3 regions of the Serratia plymuthica genome follow, and region 1 is predicted to be linked to each of the others. Evidence: predicted binding sites of a transcription regulator. Region 1 holds the regulator's gene; each other region holds the start of a gene.
What was found. Region 1 encodes PurR, which represses purine synthesis genes. Its sites were predicted from a motif close to CANGCAAACGTTTGCNTG; they were not measured.
Positions count from the first base shown of each region.

Region 2: the regulator PurR is predicted to act here: its motif matches at 2,549-2,566, upstream of purE (5-(carboxyamino)imidazole ribonucleotide mutase).
Region 3: the regulator PurR is predicted to act here: its motif matches at 2,460-2,477, upstream of cvpA (colicin V production protein).

Region 1 is NZ_CP068771.1:2,022,869-2,027,077, reverse strand. Features, by position in the region: gene JK621_RS09680 (Grx4 family monothiol glutaredoxin) at 1-135, opposite strand, end outside; gene JK621_RS09675 (C40 family peptidase) at 550-1,368, shown strand; gene JK621_RS09670 (YnhF family membrane protein) at 1,571-1,660, opposite strand; gene purR (HTH-type transcriptional repressor PurR) at 1,985-3,010, shown strand; gene punR (DNA-binding transcriptional activator PunR) at 3,007-3,951, opposite strand; gene punC (purine nucleoside transporter PunC) at 4,074-4,209, shown strand, end outside.
Region 2 is NZ_CP068771.1:929,732-933,940, forward strand. Features, by position in the region: gene galE (UDP-glucose 4-epimerase GalE) at 1-681, shown strand, start outside; gene purK (5-(carboxyamino)imidazole ribonucleotide synthase) at 868-1,935, opposite strand; gene purE (5-(carboxyamino)imidazole ribonucleotide mutase) at 1,932-2,456, opposite strand; gene JK621_RS04385 (UDP-2,3-diacylglucosamine diphosphatase) at 2,622-3,344, opposite strand; gene ppiB (peptidylprolyl isomerase B) at 3,355-3,849, opposite strand.
Region 3 is NZ_CP068771.1:5,101,752-5,105,960, forward strand. Features, by position in the region: gene accD (acetyl-CoA carboxylase, carboxyltransferase subunit beta) at 1-54, shown strand, start outside; gene folC (bifunctional tetrahydrofolate synthase/dihydrofolate synthase) at 262-1,527, shown strand; gene dedD (cell division protein DedD) at 1,528-2,301, shown strand; gene cvpA (colicin V production protein) at 2,656-3,156, shown strand; gene purF (amidophosphoribosyltransferase) at 3,178-4,209, shown strand, end outside.

The sequences.
Region 1 (4,209 bases):
GCGTTCGCCACAGGCAGACAGCGCCTGCACCGCTTGCGCAGAGAAACCGCAGTTTGGCAATTTCGGTGAACCTTTCATGTACAGCAGAATAGGGTTCTCACCGATCTGCTGTTGAATTTTTTCAATCGTCGTCATTTATCGCTTCCTCAAGCCACATCTCATGGCTACAACATGCATCACACTGGCTATTGTAGCGGCTGGAACAGTCGCAAGAAAACGCCATCTTTTGCAAGGGCATTTCCCCGTTGCCAATCGCGTCTCACCGGCCAGGCCATTCCGGTTAAAACATACGCTCAGAATAACATTTTTAATCCGACCATTTCACTAATATATTTTTCCGCCGCACAGCCCCATTTAATAATTCCCGCAGCGGCAAAAGGCGATTTTTTATACATCAATGGATTGATTTTTCAGCAAAAAAATTGTCGTTAACGTTTTCTCACAATATGGATTATCATTTATGAGTTCTTCGCTGTTTTATATGGCGAAATTGGGGAATACTGTCATTCTTTCGATATCTGTTCCGGGGCCAAGGTTGGTAACGTCGACATGCGTTTAATTCTTACGCTTTTTGTGCTGTTGTTTACACAGCTATTCTTAAATCTGGCGCACGCTGCGCCACAGGCGCGTGTTGCCGCCGAGCAGCGCAAAAGCCACGTTAATGAAGCTCGTCCGGATGACCGCAAGAAAAAGAAAGCGGCAAAGGCCAGCAAAAAAGTGAAAGTCACTGCTACGCCAAAAACTGCCAAGGTTTCCAAAGCCAAAACAGAAAAAACCGCTAAAAAGATCGTTAGCGCCAAATCGAAACACTCAACCCAGAAAATAGCCAAAATCAAAGTAACCCCACCGAAAAAGGGCTACAAAAAAGGCTATGGCCGCCATCGGGAAGCCGGTATGGCCACCGCCAAACTGGTGCGTGACGATAAGCCATTGAAACTCAGCCCGGCGCACAAAAAGCGCTATCAGCACGCCAAGCAAACCGCCATGGCCAAGCTGATGGATCAAATGGGCAAACCTTATCGCTGGGGCGGCACCTCGCCAAGAACCGGTTTCGACTGCAGCGGCCTGATTTATTACGCCTATAAAGACGTCGTGAAAATCAAGATGCCGCGTACCGCCAACGAAATGTATCACCTGCGCGATGCGGCGCCGATCAAGAAAAACGAACTGGAAAGCGGTGACCTGGTGTTCTTCCGCATCAACAACCGCGGCATGGCCGATCATGTCGGCGTCTATCTGGGCAACGGCAAATTCATTCAGTCACCGCGTACCGGCGAGGAAATCCGTATCAGCCAGTTGGACAACGACTACTGGCAAAACCACTATATCGGCGCACGCCGTGTAGTAACGCCGAAAACCATTCGATAATATCCTCCGCGGCTGGCGCTCTCCCGCCGGCCGCCCTCCTCGCAAGCGACGCCTTCTGTGCTTTCACCGCGCTCTGAGAACAGTTTTGCGAACCCGCAGGTGAAATTTCCGGGCATTGGTGTGGCTGGAGGCTTGCAAGAAGACGTAATGGCAGGAAAACGCGAACAGGCGCAGCGAGCTGCGCCTGTGTTACAACCGGGGATCAGTTCAACGCCGCAGTGAAGCTAAAAGCAATAATAACGGCCAGCGCGCACACAGTCGTGAACAGTGACATTTTCAGATCGGTATCCATTACAACTCCTTTTCAGACGGGATTTCCCAAGGGTAAAAGGCACACAATTAATGCGTCAACCCATTTTCCCACAGTTAGACAATAAAATCTTGTTATCATTTCCCGGTTTATAATACTGATTACCTCTTCCACTTTGGCTCAATATGGGACAAAATTCGCAGTTCACAACTGCGTACCGGCAAAAATGCCCCTCCTGACCAAGCGCTGACGACTTCAACACACTAAAAACTCAGCTTCGTTTATTTGGAAGAAGGATCTACGCAGGCAAACGATTAACATCACACTTACATGCTGCAACATGTGAGTTCAGGAGTCATTCTTTACATGGCAACGATTAAAGATGTGGCCAAACGCGCTGGCGTTTCCACCACCACCGTTTCGCACGTCATCAATAAGACTCGTTTCGTCGCCGAAGAGACCAAAGCGGCCGTTGGGGCCGCGATCAAAGAGCTGCACTATTCTCCCAGCGCCGTGGCGCGCAGCCTGAAGGTCAATCACACCAAATCTATTGGCCTGCTGGCCACCTCCAGCGAAGCGCCCTATTTCGCCGAAGTGATCGAGGCGGTGGAAAACAGCTGCTACAGCAAAGGCTATACGCTGATCCTGTGTAATTCGCACAATAACCTGGACAAGCAACGCGCTTATCTGGCGATGCTGGCGCAAAAACGCGTCGACGGCCTGCTGGTGATGTGCTCTGAATACCCGGATCAATTGCTGGGGATGCTGGAAGATTACCGTAATATCCCCATGGTGGTCATGGACTGGGGCGCCGCACGCGGTGATTTTACCGATACCATCATCGATAACGCCTTCGAAGGCGGTTATCTGGCCGGCCGCTATCTGATCGAGCGTGGTCACCGCGATATTGGCGCCATTCCGGGCCAGTTGGCGCGCAATACCGGCGGCGGCCGCCATCAGGGCTTTTTGAAAGCCATGGAAGAAGCCAATATCGAGGTGCGCGACGAGTGGATTGTTCAGGGCGACTTCGAACCGGAATCCGGCTACAAGGCCATGCATCAGATATTGTCGCAGAAACAACGCCCGACGGCGGTATTCTGCGGCGGCGACATCATGGCGATGGGCGCTATCTGCGCCGCCGATGAACTGGGGCTGCGAGTACCGCAGGACATTTCAGTCATCGGCTACGATAACGTGCGCAACGCGCGCTATTTCACCCCGGCGCTGACGACGATCCACCAGCCCAAAGAGCGTTTGGGTGAGATGGCGTTCACCATGCTGCTGGATCGCATCATCAGCAAGCGTGAAGAGTCGCAGGTCATTGAAGTGCATCCGAAGCTGGTTGAACGCCGCTCGGTCGCCGACGGCCCCTTTATCGATTACCGCCGCTAGTCGCCAGCGCCGGGAACCAAGGCGGTTTCCGGCGCCACTTCGCTCAGCCATTCCTGGTTCAAGGTTTCACTGTCCCCCAGGTAGTCCAGTAACCAGGCCATCGCCGGCGATGGGGTATTCTGCTGCCAGGTCAGGCAGCATGGGCTGGCGGGAAACGGCTGTTGCAGTTGCAGCGCCACCAACTCGCCGCGTTGTACCAACGGCAGCACCTGATGCGCCGGCATCATGCCGACACACAAGCCAGCGCACAAGCAATCCACCGCCGATGCCCAATCCGGCACCACCAACCGCCGCTGGTTGTCCAGCGTCCAGGTGACCCGTTTGGGCAGATTGCGCGAGGTATCCTCCAGACACAGGGAAGGAAAAGGCCGGAGCTGATCGTCGTTCAGCAGGCCCTCCAACGCCGCCAATGGATGCTGCGGGCTGGCGACACACAACCAGCGCATATCGCCCATGTCACGAAAGGCAAAACCGCCGCCGACAGGCACCGCTCGCGTAGCGCCGATCGCCATATCGGCGCGGCCGTCCACCAACGCATCCCAGACGCCGTTAAACACTTCCGGTTGGATCAGCAGCTCAACATCGGGGAAATGGCGGTAAAAATCCAACACCAGCTGTCGGCTGCGCTGCGGCTTGACGATGATATCCACCGCAATTTTTAATTGGCCGCGCCAACCATTGGCCACCTGCTGGCACTGCCTGCGCGTGTCGAGCATTTTTTTGATGACACCGCGCGCCTCCTGAATAAATAACAGGCCGGCCGGCGTCAGTTCTACATCACGATGACGCCGTTCAAATAACGGCACCGCCAACCATTGTTCCAGTTGCCGAACGGTATAGCTCACCGCCGAAGGCACCCGGTGCAGTTCCTGCGCCGCCGCGCTGAAGCTGCCGGTGCGGGCGACCGCGTCCACGACATCAAGAGAATATTCAGACCACATGGTTTGCCTTCAATTTTTTTAACAGCACTTCGCAAATATTACCGTTTCACAAGCAGAGATCCAGCCGGATACACTTGCCGGCGCTAAAAACCTGCGACAATAAAATATTAATGAGAAATACCATGCGAAATTCCTTTGGTTTTATGTTCTATCTTGCCGGCCTGAGCATGCTGGGTTACCTGGCCACCGACATGTATCTGCCCGCCTTTGGCGCCATGCAGCTGGATCTGCAAATTTCCGCCGGTGCAATCAGCGCCA
Region 2 (4,209 bases), 1.1 Mb from region 1:
GGAGTTCATCAGTTTATCTTCAGCTCTTCGGCGACGGTGTACGGTGAAGAGACGCCGGTGCCTTACCGCGAAGACATGCCTATTGGCGGCACGACCAGCCCTTACGGCACCTCCAAGTGGATGGTGGAGCAGGTCCTGCAGGATTTCGCCAGAGCGGAACCGGCCTTTTCCATTGTCTCTCTGCGCTACTTCAACCCGGTGGGCGCCCATGAGTCCGGATTGATGGGGGAAGACCCCAGCGGCATCCCGAATAATCTGTTGCCTTATATTGCTCAGGTGGCCGTCGGCAAGCGGGATCATCTGAGCGTGTTCGGCGGGGACTATCCCACCAAAGACGGAACCGGCGTGCGCGATTATATTCACGTGATGGATCTGGCGCAGGGCCACCTGGCGGCGATGGATCACCTAAAACAGATCGCCGGTTTTAAAGCTTATAACCTGGGTTCCGGGGTAGGGCATTCGGTGCTGGAGATGGTGCATGCGTTCGAGAAAGCCGCCGGCGTTGCCGTGCCTTATCGGATTTTACCGCGCCGTGCCGGGGATTTGCCCGCTTTCTGGGCCGATGTCAGCCTGGCTAAACGGGAACTGGGCTGGGAAGTGCAACGCGGGCTCGATGAGATGATGCGCGATACCTGGAACTGGCAGAGCAAAAATCCGCAGGGCTATACCCGTCATACTTGAAGCTGCCTCTTTGTTGGCTGCGCTTGCGAGCCCCAGTCACATAGTTATCTATGCTCCAGGGGCTTACAAGCTTGCCGCCGCGATGCAACGCCAATTATTTAGGGTACGGCGTGATTAGCTTTTCATCGGCAGTAAAAAGGGTTCAACTCATCGAGTTGAACCCTTTGTTTTTGGCGCGGCGTAATGCTAAGCCAGCTTTTGCTGTGCCCAGGCCAGTCCACTTTGGTATTCGGCCGGCAGCAGCGGCGCCAGTGCCTGCAACGCCTGTTGCAGCGCGGCGGCGCTCGGATCGTTCAGGTTGAGGTGGCCGACCTTGCGGCCTTCGCGCACCTCTTTCTCGTACCAGTGCAAATGCACCAACGGCAGCGCCAGCCACTGTTGATTCACGGCGGTGCCGATCAGGTTGACCATCACCGACGGTGTGCTTACCACCGGTTTCGGCAGCGGCAGGGCGAGAATAGCGCGCAGGTGCAGCTCGAACTGGCTGATGGAAGCGCCGTTTTGCGTCCAGTGGCCGCTGTTGTGCACCCGTGGCGCCAGCTCGTTAATCAGCAGGCTGTCGCCAACGATAAAGCATTCCATCGCCATTACACCGACGTAGTTCAACTCGTCGAGGATCGCCGCCAGCATCTGTTCTGCCTGCCGTTGCAGGGCCGGATCAGGTTCGGGCAGCGCCACGCTGGTGCGCAGAATGCCTTCTTCATGCAGATTATGGGTCAGCGGATAGAACACCGACTTGCCGTCGTGCCCGCGCGCGCCCACCAGCGAAACCTCGCCGGAGAAGTTAATCCCCTGCTCGACGATGCACTCGCCGTAGGCATCCGCCGGCAGTTCCGCTTCCTGGCCCGGGCGCAAGCGCCATTGGCCGCGGCCGTCGTAACCGCCGACGCGGCGTTTGACGATCGCCAGTTCACCCAGGGTGGCGAACACCTGCGGCCATTCGGCGGCATCGGCCAGCAATTGCCACGGCGCGGTGGCCAGGCCGAGCTGATCGAGCAGCTGTTTTTGCGTCAGGCGGTCCGCCAGACGGGGGAAAATATCGCGATTGACGAAGCTGTTGTGGGTCGCCAGTTCACGCGTCAGCGCGGTTTCCGGCCAGCGTTCGATTTCGGCGGTGATCACGCTGTTTTGATAGGGCACCGCTTCCGGCTCGGCGTCGAGGCCGACCGGATAAACGGCGATGCCCAGCGGTTCACCGGCCTGGCGCAGCATGCGCCCCAGTTGGCCGTTGCCCAGTACGCAAACCGGCTTCATGCTTCCTCCCGCGGATCCGGGTTGTTCAGCACGTCTTCGGTCTGCGCCTGGCGCCAGTCGGCCAGACGTTGTGCCAGCGCGGTGTCGTGCAGCGCCAGAATTTGCGCCGCCAGCAGCGCGGCGTTGGCCGCACCGGCTTTGCCGATCGCCAGAGTGCCGACCGGAATGCCGCGCGGCATTTGCACGATAGAATACAGGCTGTCTACACCGCTCAGCGCGGCGCTTTGTACCGGAACACCCAGCACCGGAACCAGCGTTTTCGCCGCCAGCATGCCCGGCAGGTGCGCAGCACCGCCCGCACCGGCAATGATCACGTCAAAGCCATTGGCGCCGGCCTGTTCGGCGAAGCTGAACAGCTTGTCTGGCGTGCGATGAGCGGAAACGACTTCGACATGGAACGGGACATCGAGTTGGGTCAGGATTTCGGCCGCGAACTGCATGGTGGCCCAGTCACTTTTCGATCCCATTACAATTGCGATTTTAACCCCAGCGTTGGCGGCTGAAGCGGCGTTGGCTCCCATGGGTGTAAGGCTCCTGTAAGTGTACAAACGACGGCCGGTTGCCTGCGGCGGGAGGCCGAATGAGGGCGCAGATCATACCATGAGCGCACGGCGAGGAAAACGGTTGCGTCGCCGGTTTTCACCGTCGCAAACGCGAATTTTTTACTCGCGTGGCAAGTCAGGGGGTTAGAAAGGAAATTGGATCAGTTCGACGGCGTCGGCGCTGACTTTGATCATCGAACCTTCAGCGTGCCAGGCACCCAGTACCACGCGGTGGGCCTTGCCGTTGCTCAGTTTCAGCTCGTGCATCGCCGGGCGGTGGGTATGGCCGTGGATCATCCAATGCACGTTATGGCTCAGCATCGCCTGCTCCACCGCCTGCGGGTTGACGTCCATAATGGCTTGCGATTTGCCCTGATTGCTCTGCCGGCTGCGAGCGCGCATCTTGGCGGCGATCTTCAGGCGCCAGCGCAGGGGCATGGCCAAAAACAGCTTCTGGATTAACGGGTTGTGCACCTTGCGGCGGAACTGCTGGTAGGCCCGATCGTCGGTACACAGCGTGTCGCCGTGCAGGATCAGGATTTTGCGGCCGTACAGCTCCAGCACTTTCTCTTCCGGCAGCAGATGCATGCCGCTGGCGCGGGCAAAGCGCTTGCCGAGCAGGAAATCGCGGTTACCCTGAATAAAGTAGCAGGGCACGCCGGCTTGTTGCAGCGTCTTCAGCGCAGCGGCAATCTCCGCATGCAGCGGCTCGGGATCGTCATCGCCGATCCAGGCTTCGAACAGATCGCCAAGAATGTACAGGGCTTCGGCGTGGATCGCATCGTGCCGCAAAAAACGCAGAAAACCGGCAGTGATTGCCGGTTCCTGTGCGCATAAGTGCAGATCCGCGATGAACAGCGTGTTCATGCAGCCGCGATTACTCGCTGACGGTAACGCTGGTGACGATGACGTCTTCTACCGGAACGTCCTGGTGCATGCCGCTGCGGCCAGTTTTCACGGCTTTGATCTTGTTGACCACGTCCATGCCTTCAACCACTTCGGCAAATACGCAGTAACCCCAACCTTGCGCGTTCTCGGCGCGGAAGTTCAGGAAGTCGTTGTCAGCCACGTTGATGAAGAACTGAGCGGTAGCGGAGTGCGGATCGTTGGTACGCGCCATCGCCAGGGTGCCCACGGTGTTTTTCAGACCGTTGTTGGCTTCGTTCTTGATGGTCGCTTTGGTGTCTTTCTGGTTCATGCCAGGCTCGAAACCGCCGCCCTGAATCATGAAGCCATTGATAACACGGTGGAAGATAGTGTTGTCGTAGAAACCTGCACGGCAGTAGTTCAGGAAGTTTTCAACGGTAACCGGCGCTTTGTCAGCAAAGGTGTTGATAACGATGTCGCCGTGATTCGTGTGGAAAGTAACCATAGTTTTAGTCCTAACAAGATGAAGTGAGACGTCACGTAGAGCGAGTGAACATTCAGACCGACCTTATAACATATCTCTTTTAGCGAGTCAGCAGCGGCTAGACCGCGCAGGCTCTGTGGTAAATTGGGCTTTGTTATATTATAACAATAACGGTGGGCATTAATTTATACCCTATGGCTTTCAAGTTGCAGCCAGGCGGCAAACGCAGGAGTCCCCAGGATCTTACTTAGGTCAGTGACTGGGGTGAGGGCGCGCAGGCAACAACGCTGCGGCTTGCGAGATGACGGGTATATCACCGATTTGCGCAACCCGTCGCAGCAAAGCGCGGGCTTAACCTTGCATTAGATCAGGCTTCGGGTT
Region 3 (4,209 bases), 2.4 Mb from region 1:
CATTTCGATGAGGCAGAACCGGTAGTCGCACAGGAAAATCAGGTCGACGCCTGAGGCAAAAAAGTCCCCCGTGCAGGCGTAAGCCCGCGCGGGGTTCAGCCGCCATTTTGTGGCTAAGTGCCGGCTGATATGCCCTATGAATTTCACGTTGCAGTCATCCCGCTGTGGCTTGAAAGGTGACGGGTGTTACGGAGAGCATCGCCTTTACCGCGGTGAGGGGGTGCCCTGATGGATCAATGAACCCAATCAGTGATGGGACTCATGCAAAACCACCAAATTCCCCAAGCCACGTCGCCCTTGAGCTCGTGGCTTTATTATCTCGAACGTCTGCACAGCCAGGCTGTCGAGCTTGGCCTGGAACGCGTACAGCGCGTTGCGGCGCATCTTGATTTGCTCACTCCCGCACCGACGGTGTTCACCGTTGCCGGCACCAACGGCAAGGGCACGACTTGCCGAACGCTGGAAGCCATTCTGATGGCGGCCGGTCTGCGCGTTGGCGTTTACAGCTCGCCGCACCTGGTGCGTTATACCGAGCGGGTACGCATTCAGGGCGATGAGTTGAGCGAGGCGGAGCACAGCCGCTCGTTCGCCGCCATTGAGGCGGGCCGGGGTGAAACCTCACTGACCTATTTCGAATTTGGCACCCTGTCGGCGCTGCAACTGTTCAAACAGGCTAAGCTTGACGTGGTGATCCTGGAAGTTGGCCTTGGCGGCCGCCTGGATGCGACCAACATCGTCGATCCGAGCGTGGCTGTGGTCACCAGCATCGCGCTGGATCATACCGACTGGCTGGGCAACGATCGCGAAAGCATCGGCCGCGAGAAGGCCGGAATTTTCCGCGGCGGCAAGCCGGCGGTGGTAGGCGAGCCGGATATGCCTGACACCATCCGCGAGGTGGCGGAAAAACTGGGCGCGGCACTGTATCGTCGTGGCGAAGCCTGGACTTTCAGCGAACAGGGCGAACGCTGGCAGTGGGAAGGCGGCGGCACGCTGCTGACCGACCTGCCGATGCCCAACGTCCCGCTAGCCAATGCTGCGACCGCGCTGGCGGCGTTGCATTATTCCTCGTTGGAAATCGATGAGCGGGCGATCTTCACCGGCCTGCAGCAGGCGACGCTGCCTGGACGTTTCCAGATTGTGCGACAGGATCCGATGCTGATCCTCGACGTGGCGCATAACCCGCACGCCGCAGGCTATCTGGCCGGGCGTTTGGCGAAGCTGCCGCGCAAGGGCGGCAAGGTGCGCGCCGTGGTGGGCATGCTGTCGGATAAAGACATCGCCGGCACGCTGGCTTGCCTGAGCGAGCAGGTGGATGAATGGTATTGCGCGCCGCTGGAAGGGCCGCGCGGTGCCGGCGTCGAATTGCTGGCGCAACATTTGACGGAACCGCGGCAGTTTGCCGATGTCGAAACTGCCTGGCGTCAGGCTATGCAGGACGCTGATATTCAGGATATTGTGATCGTCTGTGGATCGTTCCACACCGTTGCGCACGTGATGGCGGCGTTAGACGAGATGCGGGGAGTGTGAGTGGCAAGCAAATTTCAAAACCGATTGGTAGGAACCGTCATTCTGGTCGCACTGGGGGTCATTATCCTGCCAGGGCTGCTGGATGGAAAAAAGAAACATTACGAGGATGAGTTCGCGGCCATTCCCCTGGTGCCAAAACCGGGTGATGTGGAGGAGAACGACGCGGTGCCGCCGGTAACCCAGTCTTTGCCGGCGCAACCGCCGGAAGGGGCGGGCGCGTTGGTTGAGCAGCAGGCGGCCAACGAAGCGGCCTCGCAGCAGGCAGCGCGCCAGACGGCTCAACAGCCGGTGCAGGTTGCGCCGCCGGTGGAAACTCGCCCGGCACAGCAACCGAAGCCGAAGCCGGTCGAAACCAAGCCGGTGGAAGTGAAGCCGAAACCGGTGCAGCAGCCAAAACCGGTGCAGCAGCCGAAACCGGTCGCCCAACCTAAGCCTGAGGTTGTCCCGGAAGTTAAACCGGAACCCAAACCTGAGCCGAAGCCAGAACCTAAACCGGAGCCGAAACCGGCTGCGGAAGAGAAAGCGCCGGCAGGGCAGGCTTATGTAGTACAACTGGGTGCACTGAAGAACGCCGCCAAGGTGAATGAGGTCGTGGCGTCGCTCAGGTTATCCGGCTATCGCGCCTTCACCGTGCCGTCAACGCCGGTACAGGGGCAAATCACCCGGATCTACGTTGGCCCGGACGCGTCAAAACAGAAGTTGCAGTCTTCACTGTCTGCGCTGAACTCCATCAGCGGTTTGAGCGGCCAGGTGAAGCCCTACGGCGCACATTGACAGGATTGGGGCACAGCATGCTGTGCCCCTGAATCGATGAGTGCTGGTATAATCACTATTGAAAATGTGCCTTTCACAGGCCAAATGGCCTATGTAGGCGCGGCGATTGAGAATTTTTTTATCGCCGTTTTTTATTTGTTGCGTGCTGGGAAATCCCCTACGCAAACGTTTTCTTTTTCTGTTAGAATTCGCCGCGAATTGGATCACCCGATAAATTTCATGTCGCATCAAGGCGGCAACTGAACGAATCCCCGGAGCTTGGTCAACCAAGTCACTGGGGTGAGTGAAGGCAGCCGACGCAGATGCGGTTTGAAAGATGAAGGGGGCAGGGGCGATTCATTATTGGAATAGTTCATGGTCTGGATTGATTACGTCATTATAGCGGTGATTGGGTTTTCGGCTCTGGTGAGCCTGATCCGAGGGTTTGTTCGCGAAGCATTGTCACTTGTGACATGGGGATGTGCGTTTTTTGTTGCCAGCCATTTCTACTCTTACCTTGCGGTCTACTTCACTCGTTTTGAAGATGAACTGGTGCGAAACGGCATCGCGATTGCCATCTTGTTTATCGCGACCTTGATCGTAGGAGCTATTGTCAACTATGTGATTAGCTCACTGGTAGAGAAAACCGGGTTATCAGGCACCGACCGGGTGCTGGGCGTCTGTTTCGGCGCACTGCGCGGCGTGTTGATCGTTTCGGCGATACTGTTTTTCCTGGATACCTTTACCGGCTTCTCGCAAAGTGACGACTGGAAGCAGTCACAGCTCATTCCCCAGTTCAGTTATATCATCAGGTGGTTCTTTGACTACCTGCAGAGCACGTCGAGTTTCTTACCGACCCATTTACCGGGGCGGTAGCGCTGATGAGGAAAAGACAACATGTGCGGTATTGTCGGTATCGCCGGTTTTATGCCGGTAAACCAGTCGATTTATGATGCGTTGATGGTGCTTCAGCACCGTGGCCAGGATGCCGCAGGCATCGTCACCATAGATGCCCATAACGGGTTCCGTTTGCGTAAGGCAAATGGTCTGGTGAAGGATGTGTTTGAGGCACGCCATATGCAGCGCTTGCAGGGCAACATGGGTATTGGCCATGTGCGCTACCCGACGGCTGGCAGCTCCAGTGCCTCAGAGGCTCAACCATTCTATGTAAACTCGCCGTTCGGCCTTACGTTGGCCCACAACGGCAACCTGACCAACGCCCATGAGCTGCGCCAAAAGCTGTTTGAAAGCGGTCGCCGCCATGTCAACACCACCTCCGACTCCGAAATCCTGCTGAACGTTCTGGCCAGTGAGCTGGACCGCTTCCAGGACTATCCGCTGGAGTCAGACAACATCTTTACCGCCGTTGCCGCCATGCATCAGCAGCTGCGCGGTGCCTATGCCTGCGTGGCGATGATCATCGGCCACGGTCTGCTGGCGTTCCGCGACCCGAACGGCATTCGCCCGCTGGTGATCGGCAAACGTCAGCTTGAAGACGGTCGCTGCGAGTATATGGTGGCTTCCGAGAGCGTGGCGCTGGATACACTGGGCTTTGAGTTCTTGCGCGACGTGGCGCCGGGCGAAGCGGTGTACATCACCGAGAAAGGCCAACTGTTCACCCGCCAGTGCGCAGAGAACCCGAAAACCAACCCGTGCCTGTTCGAATACGTCTACTTTGCCCGTCCAGACTCCTTTATGGACAAGATTTCGGTCTACAGCGCCCGTGTGCGCATGGGGCAGAAGCTGGGCGAGAAGATTGCTCGCGAGTGGGAAGATTTGGACATCGACGTGGTGATCCCGATCCCGGAAACGTCCTGCGATATCGCATTGGAAATCGCGCGTATTCTGGATAAGCCGTATCGCCAGGGCTTTGTGAAGAACCGCTATGTCGGCCGTACCTTCATCATGCCGGGCCAGCAGGCGCGCCGT